2 linked regions of the Spartinivicinus marinus genome follow. Each later gene encodes a partner of the first gene's protein in a complex. Links are inferred from orthologs where the notes say so. Each region holds a gene or a part of one and is shown on either strand. Other genes may lie near its edges.

Evidence for each region.
Region 2: the proteins of pabB (region 1) and OQE68_RS17645 are in contact, whole or in part, in a solved structure (PDB 8RP0), measured with the Escherichia coli proteins. The link is inferred for Spartinivicinus marinus from one-to-one orthologs.

Annotation. Positions count from the first base shown.
Region 1 is NZ_JAPJZK010000001.1:5,737,849-5,741,031, reverse strand. Bases 152-3,005 are described here. They hold pabB (aminodeoxychorismate synthase component I), read right to left. Parts: upstream 2,334-3,005; coding sequence 969-2,333; downstream 152-968. Other genes in these bases: OQE68_RS25570 (hypothetical protein), read left to right, coding at 2,779-3,005; OQE68_RS25580 (substrate-binding periplasmic protein), read left to right, coding at 152-909. Outside these bases: more of OQE68_RS25580, read left to right, coding at 118-151; more of OQE68_RS25570, read left to right, coding at 3,006-3,183. UniProt on the Escherichia coli protein: Part of a heterodimeric complex that catalyzes the two-step biosynthesis of 4-amino-4-deoxychorismate (ADC), a precursor of p-aminobenzoate (PABA) and tetrahydrofolate.
Region 2 is NZ_JAPJZK010000001.1:3,874,042-3,877,330, forward strand. The notes cover bases 174-3,133. They hold OQE68_RS17645 (anthranilate synthase component II), read left to right. Parts: upstream 174-1,341; coding sequence 1,342-1,926; downstream 1,927-3,133. Other genes in these bases: trpE (anthranilate synthase component I), read left to right, coding at 174-1,328; trpD (anthranilate phosphoribosyltransferase), read left to right, coding at 1,937-2,983; trpC (indole-3-glycerol phosphate synthase TrpC), read left to right, coding at 2,987-3,133. In the rest of the region: more of trpE, read left to right, coding at 1-173; more of trpC, read left to right, coding at 3,134-3,289. UniProt on the Escherichia coli protein: Part of a heterodimeric complex that catalyzes the two-step biosynthesis of 4-amino-4-deoxychorismate (ADC), a precursor of p-aminobenzoate (PABA) and tetrahydrofolate.

The sequences.
Region 1 (3,183 bases):
TATAATAACAAGCGATAGCTATAAGGGATAAATAAAATCTTTATCTAATTATATGTAGAGAGGGTATAACAACTTTCTGCTGATGAGTGAGCTAATGCTAGGCGGTTATCTATACTAATGTCTATGCTAAAGCATTATTTCTTACTGTTACTTGGCGTGTGGAGCATATCAATTTACCCATTGATGGCCAAGGAAATTAAAATAGCCTACAACAGCGACTGGCCTCCCTACTCATATATCGATAAAAAGGATGGTGTGGTTAAAGGCATTTTGGTTGATCTACTCAATAGTTTATTTGTTGAGCAGTTAAGTATTAAAACAATCAATTATGGCTTTCCTTGGAAGCGGGTGCAGTCAGAAGCCAAATCAGGGTTGATGGATGCCTTTATTACTGTCCCCACCGAACCACGTCTGGCCTATGCACTACGTTCTCGCAATATTGTTTACACCCTTAAAATGCAGGCTATCACCCGACAAGATAAAGCACTCATCGACCAGATAAGCCGAGTAAAAACGGTTTATGGATTAAATACATTTAATGTTTGCGAAATTATTGGCAATGGCTGGGGGTATCGGTTTTGGCAACAGCATAATGTTAAGTTTCAGGCAGTACCCAAGGTCAGCAATTGCTTATTGTTGATTGCCAAAGGGCGTGCTGACTTGATGATTCACCCATTAGCCGTGGGCTCTGCAGAGCTGTCTCGGTTAAAGCTAACGAAAAAACTGATCATTTTGCCTAAAGTGTATGGGGAAATGAAATTCACTTTGTTACTGTCAAAACAGTCCAATCTTTATAGCCAGGCACTAGTAGATGAGTTTGACCAGGTTATCGATAAGTTGAAACGCGAACAAGCTTACCAGCCCTTATTAGATGCCATTATGGCCAAAGTCACCGCAGCCACGTGGTAGCCCAGTTAGGCAAGACCTATATCCCTATATATCGTTATTTTCAATAAGACTGTTGATGCCTACTTTAATTGGTTGAGCGCATTCATTAAGTTGCTGACTTTGGCCCATGCTTCTTGATACTCATCTTCACACTGAGAATCAGCGACAATACCGCCGCCGCCCCAGCAATAAAGCCCTTGATCTTTAGCAACCAGGGTGCGAATCGCAATATTGGTATCCATTTGTTGATTAAAGCTGATATAGCCTATTGCTCCACAATAAACACTGCGAGAGACAGGCTCCAGTTGTTGAATAATTTCCATCGCTCGAATTTTAGGTGCACCAGTAATAGAGCCCCCGGGAAATGCCCCGGTTAATAAATCAAAATAATTAGCACGGCTGTTTAACTGGCCTGTCACTGTAGTCACCAGGTGATGCACATTGGCAAAACTTTCCAGCTTAAACAGATGTGGTACTTTTACCTGGCTACAGTGCTTGCTCAAGTCATTCCGTAATAAATCCACGATCATTAAGTTTTCTGCCTGGTCTTTTTCACTATTTAACAGGGCTTCTGCTTGTAAGCGATCCATTTCAGGATCAGCACTGCGTGCCCGAGTCCCCTTAATAGGCTTCGTTTCGATGACGCATTGATCTGCTTTAATAAAGCGCTCTGGCGAATGGCTTAATACAGTGATATCCCCAAATGCTAGATAGGCAGAGAAAGGAGCAGGGCTGGCCTTACGCAAATGGGTATAGGCTGTCAGCAAATCCCCGCTAAACTGGCTATCAAACCGTTGGGTAAAATTAACCTGATAACAATCACCTGCTTGAATATAGTGCTGTATTTGATTAAACGCTGATTGATATTCAGCTGGGGAAAGTACTGGTTGAAATGGTTCGGTCAGTTTAAATGATTGAGGTGGCTGAACGGCCTCCAACTTAGTTAAGCATGCTTGTAGCTGTTGATATTCCTCACGGGAAAGCGATGGGTGAGCGACTAAAACCGCCTGTTGTTGCTGATGATCAACCACAACCGCCCAGAGGTAGAGCCCTGCCATTAAGCAAGGCCACTCATCATCCTGATGCTTGAAGCGCTGAGGCTCTGTAACCGCTTTTAAGTCGTACCCCCAATAGCCAAGCCAACCACCCACAAAAGGCCAAGTACAGGCAACCGGCTCAAACTGCTCAAACAATTGCTGCTGTAAAACTAAGGGGTGCTCCTGAAGCTGTTTAGACTCACCTGAAAGCAGGTTTTGAAGGGTACAGCTCCCTTTCTGGTAGTGTAAAAAATAGTGGGGGTTGGCGGTAATAATATCAAAGCGACCATCAGTGTGCTTTCCATCAGTACTATCCAGCCAGGCGGGGAAAGGCATATGGCGCAATGCAAGAAAATAATCCAGGCTGTTAGGCGAGTAACGAACTGCTGTGACGGTAGCTTGCTTCATAACATCTAATACTATGGGGCTATCAACGTTTCCAATAAGGCCGCGGCATTGTAACGGGCTAGCCCAAATATTTCATCAAACCACATGAAATTTCCATGAGGTCTAGCGAAATCAGGCACCATCAAGCTTTTATCGCTGTTACAGGTACCTAAGTTCGCTGTAAAAAAGCACAACAGTTGCTCTTTTACAGCATTGTTGCAGTGTTTGAAATATAACCCAGCATGGCAATAAGTCTACTGTTGTTTAGCGCTTGCAGTTACAACAGCCTGCGCATATACGCTTTTTATCGCCCTTCTTTATAGATGTTCTCACGCAATTATTACTTCTCATAATAAACATCACTTGTAGGGTAGTGGCTTACTAATTGCTTTGATAGCTCTTAACCACACTTCACCTATCACAACTCCACCTATAAAACGGCAGGAATAATATAAAGGAGAATCTAATGGAATCTAGCACTTTATTGATGAGTCAGCTCACTGGTGAGTGGGGGACAATCAAATGGCTATTAGTGACTCTCATTTTCTTATGGCTCGCTAGTGCAACTGTGCTAGTAATGTTGGTCATCAAAGCTAAACGCTGGCTAATCCATATTGATGCTGTCCAAAAGCGCAAGTTGTTTAGAGAGCAAGCTGATGAGTTTCTAGAACAAAATAAGCTGGATCAACTACAAAAAATCAGTGAGCAGCGCGTAGAAAGTTACCCTAACGACACGTGGTGCCATTGGTATTTAGCCTTAGCGTTTTATCACAAAGGGCGCTGGCATGATGCTAAACGTACCTTCCAAACCATTCTGCAGTTAAATCCCAGCTGGCGTGAAACCGTTAATCCTTATGTTGAAGATTTAATG
Region 2 (3,289 bases), 1.9 Mb from region 1 along the record:
GAGGGGAAAAATGGGGGCGCTATTCTATTATTGGGTTGCCTGCCAAAGAGCAAATACTAGTAACAGGCTTTGAAATTAAACGGTATGTCAGTGGCCAACTAGTAGAAACTCGACAAGAGCAAAACCCTCTTAACTATATTGCTGACTACCAAGCGCAATTTAAAGTACCTCAACTACCTGGGCTACCACGCTTTTTTGGCGGTTTGGTTGGTTATTTTGCCTACGATACGGTGCGATATATTGAGCCAAAGCTTCAAAAAACCACGCCACCTGATGAATTAAATACACCTGATATTTTTCTCATGCTGTCCGAAGAAGTGGTCATTTTTGACAACTTAACAGGCAAAATTTTGTTTGTAGTTATGGCTGATCCTAGCCAAACAGAAAGCTTAAATTCTGCGAAACAGCGCCTCCATGAGCTGGTTGAAACCTTACACTCCAAGCCGTTTACTGCACCGACTTCAAAGCAGAAAAGGGAAGTGACAGAAGCAGACTTTAAATCATCGGTGGGTCAAGAAAAATTTGAAGCGTCAGTCGCTAAAGTCAAAGAATACATTTTAGCGGGTGATGCGATGCAGGTGGTGTTGTCTCAGCGGATGACAGTACCATTTCATTCTCCACCATTAAACTTATATAGAGCCCTGCGCTGTCTAAATCCATCACCCTATATGTATTACCTGGACCTGGGTGAATTCCATGTGGTGGGGTCTTCTCCAGAGATACTCGCCCATGTGGAAGATGGTCAAGTGACCGTTCGGCCAATTGCTGGTACTCGTAAGCGTGGTAAAACCGAGGAGCAAGATTTGGCCTTGGAAAAAGAGTTGTTGGCTGACCCTAAGGAGCTGGCTGAGCACTTGATGCTGATCGACTTGGGTCGTAATGATGTTGGTCGAGTTGCGCAAACTGGTACAGTAAAATTGACGGATCAAATGGTAATCGAGCGTTACTCCCATGTGATGCATATTGTGTCCAATGTAATTGGTCAGGTGAAAGAAGATTTATCTGCGCTGGATGTGCTCAAGGCAACATTGCCTGCTGGAACACTTAGTGGTGCCCCTAAAGTGCGTGCAATGGAAATAATTGATGAGTTAGAAACCACTAAGCGTGGTGTTTATGGTGGGGCTGTGGGGTATTTGTCCTGGCATGGCAATATGGACACAGCCATTGCAATTCGAACCGCAGTAATTAAAAACCACCAACTTTATATTCAGGCTGGGGCTGGAGTAGTGGCAGATTCGGATCCAAGCCTGGAGTGGAAAGAAACCCTCAATAAAGGGCGTGCCATGTTTAGTGCAGTAGCAATGGCTGAAAAAGGCTTAGTGGAATAATTGGGGGTGTGCAATGTTACTGATGATTGATAATTACGATTCGTTTACTTACAACATCGTTCAGTATTTGTCAGAGCTTGGTGCTGATGTTCAAGTACACCGAAATGATGAAATTACTGTTACTGATATAGAACAGCTAAATCCAGAGAGAATAGTCATTTCTCCTGGTCCGTGTACACCTAATGAAGCGGGAATTTCAATGGCTGTGATCAAACACTTTGCAGGTAAGCTCCCTATTTTGGGTGTTTGCTTGGGGCATCAAAGTATTGGGCAAGTGTATGGCGGCAAGGTCATACGGGCTAAACAAGTTATGCATGGAAAAGTTTCTCCCGTTAAACATGCTAATAAGGGAGTCTTTCAAGGGTTGGAAAATCCGTTGCAATCGACTCGTTACCACTCATTAGTGCTTGAAGCTGAGTCATTACCAGACTGTCTTGAAATAACTGCTTGGACTGAAACAGAACAAGGCGAGTTGGATGAGATCATGGGGGTTCGCCATAAAACATTGGCTATAGAAGGCGTTCAGTTCCATCCAGAGTCGATTATGACTAGACAAGGGCATGAGCTGCTGAATAACTTCCTGCAACAGACCTGCTGAGGTACCTATTATGGATATAAAGCAAGCAATAGCAACGGTAATTGATCACCGTGATTTAAGTACCGAAGAAATGGTTTTGGTCATGCGACAAATCATGACAGGGCATGCAACAGATGCGCAAATTGCTGCATTTTTGATTGGCCTGCGGATGAAAAGTGAAAGCATTGATGAAATAACCGGTGCTGCTCAAGTTATGCGGGAGTTGGTGACTCCTGTTGAAATTGAGGTAGAAAACTTAGTCGACACCTGTGGTACCGGTGGTGATGGGGCTAATATTTTTAATGTATCTACCGCCGCCGCATTTGTAGTTGCTGCTGCAGGAGGCCATGTTGCCAAGCATGGCAATCGCTCTGTATCGGGTAAGTCAGGTAGTGCAGACTTGCTAGAGGCTGCTGGAATAAAATTGGAGCTAACCAGTGAGCAAATTGCTCGTGCTGTAGAGCATGTAGGGCTAGGATTTATGTTTGCGCCTTTACATCATGGTGCCATGAAGCATGCCATTGGTCCCCGTAAAGAAATGGGGGTTCGTACCCTGTTTAATATGCTGGGGCCAATGACCAATCCAGCGAGAGTTAAACGGCAAGTGATCGGTGTATTTAGCAAGCCATTGGCTAAACATATGGCTAATGTGATGAAGCGTCTGGGAAGTGAACATGTCATGGTAGTGCACTCAGCTGATGGCTTAGATGAAATTTCGATTGCTAATCAAACCTATGTAGCTGAACTTAAAAATGGTGAGGTTAAAGAATATACAGTTAAGCCTGAAGACTTTGGTATTAGCAGTCAAAGCTTAATTGGCCTAGAAGTCGCTGGCCCAGAAGAAAGCTATGCATTGATTCAAGATGCTTTGGGTAAACAAAAGGGCTCTAATGCTAGTAAAGCAGCCGATATTATTGCACTAAATGCTGGTGCTGCTATTTATGTAGCTGGGCTGGCAGATGATTTGGCTGAAGGGGTAAAAGATGCACAAGATGCCATTTACAGTGGTCTGGCTAAAGAAAAAATGGCAGAGCTTGCTAGCTTCACCCGTTATGCAACCCAGAAAGATGATGAGTAATACATGAATACGCCAACTGTGTTAAAGAAAATCCTCGCTCGTAAAGAAGAGGAAATAGCTGAGCGTTTACAAAAAAAACCAATAGAGCAGTTAATCGAACTAGCTAGTAGTGCTCCTGCTTGTCGAGGCTTCAAGGCAGCTGTTGAAGCTAAAGTGAAGGCAAAGCAACCTGCAGTAATTGCTGAGATCAAAAAGGCCTCTCCTAGTAAAGGAGTGATTCGAGAAGTATTTGAGCCAGCTGTCATTGCAAAAAGCTACCAGCAAGGCGGTGCTACTTGTTTATCAGTTTTAACAGATCAGGATTTT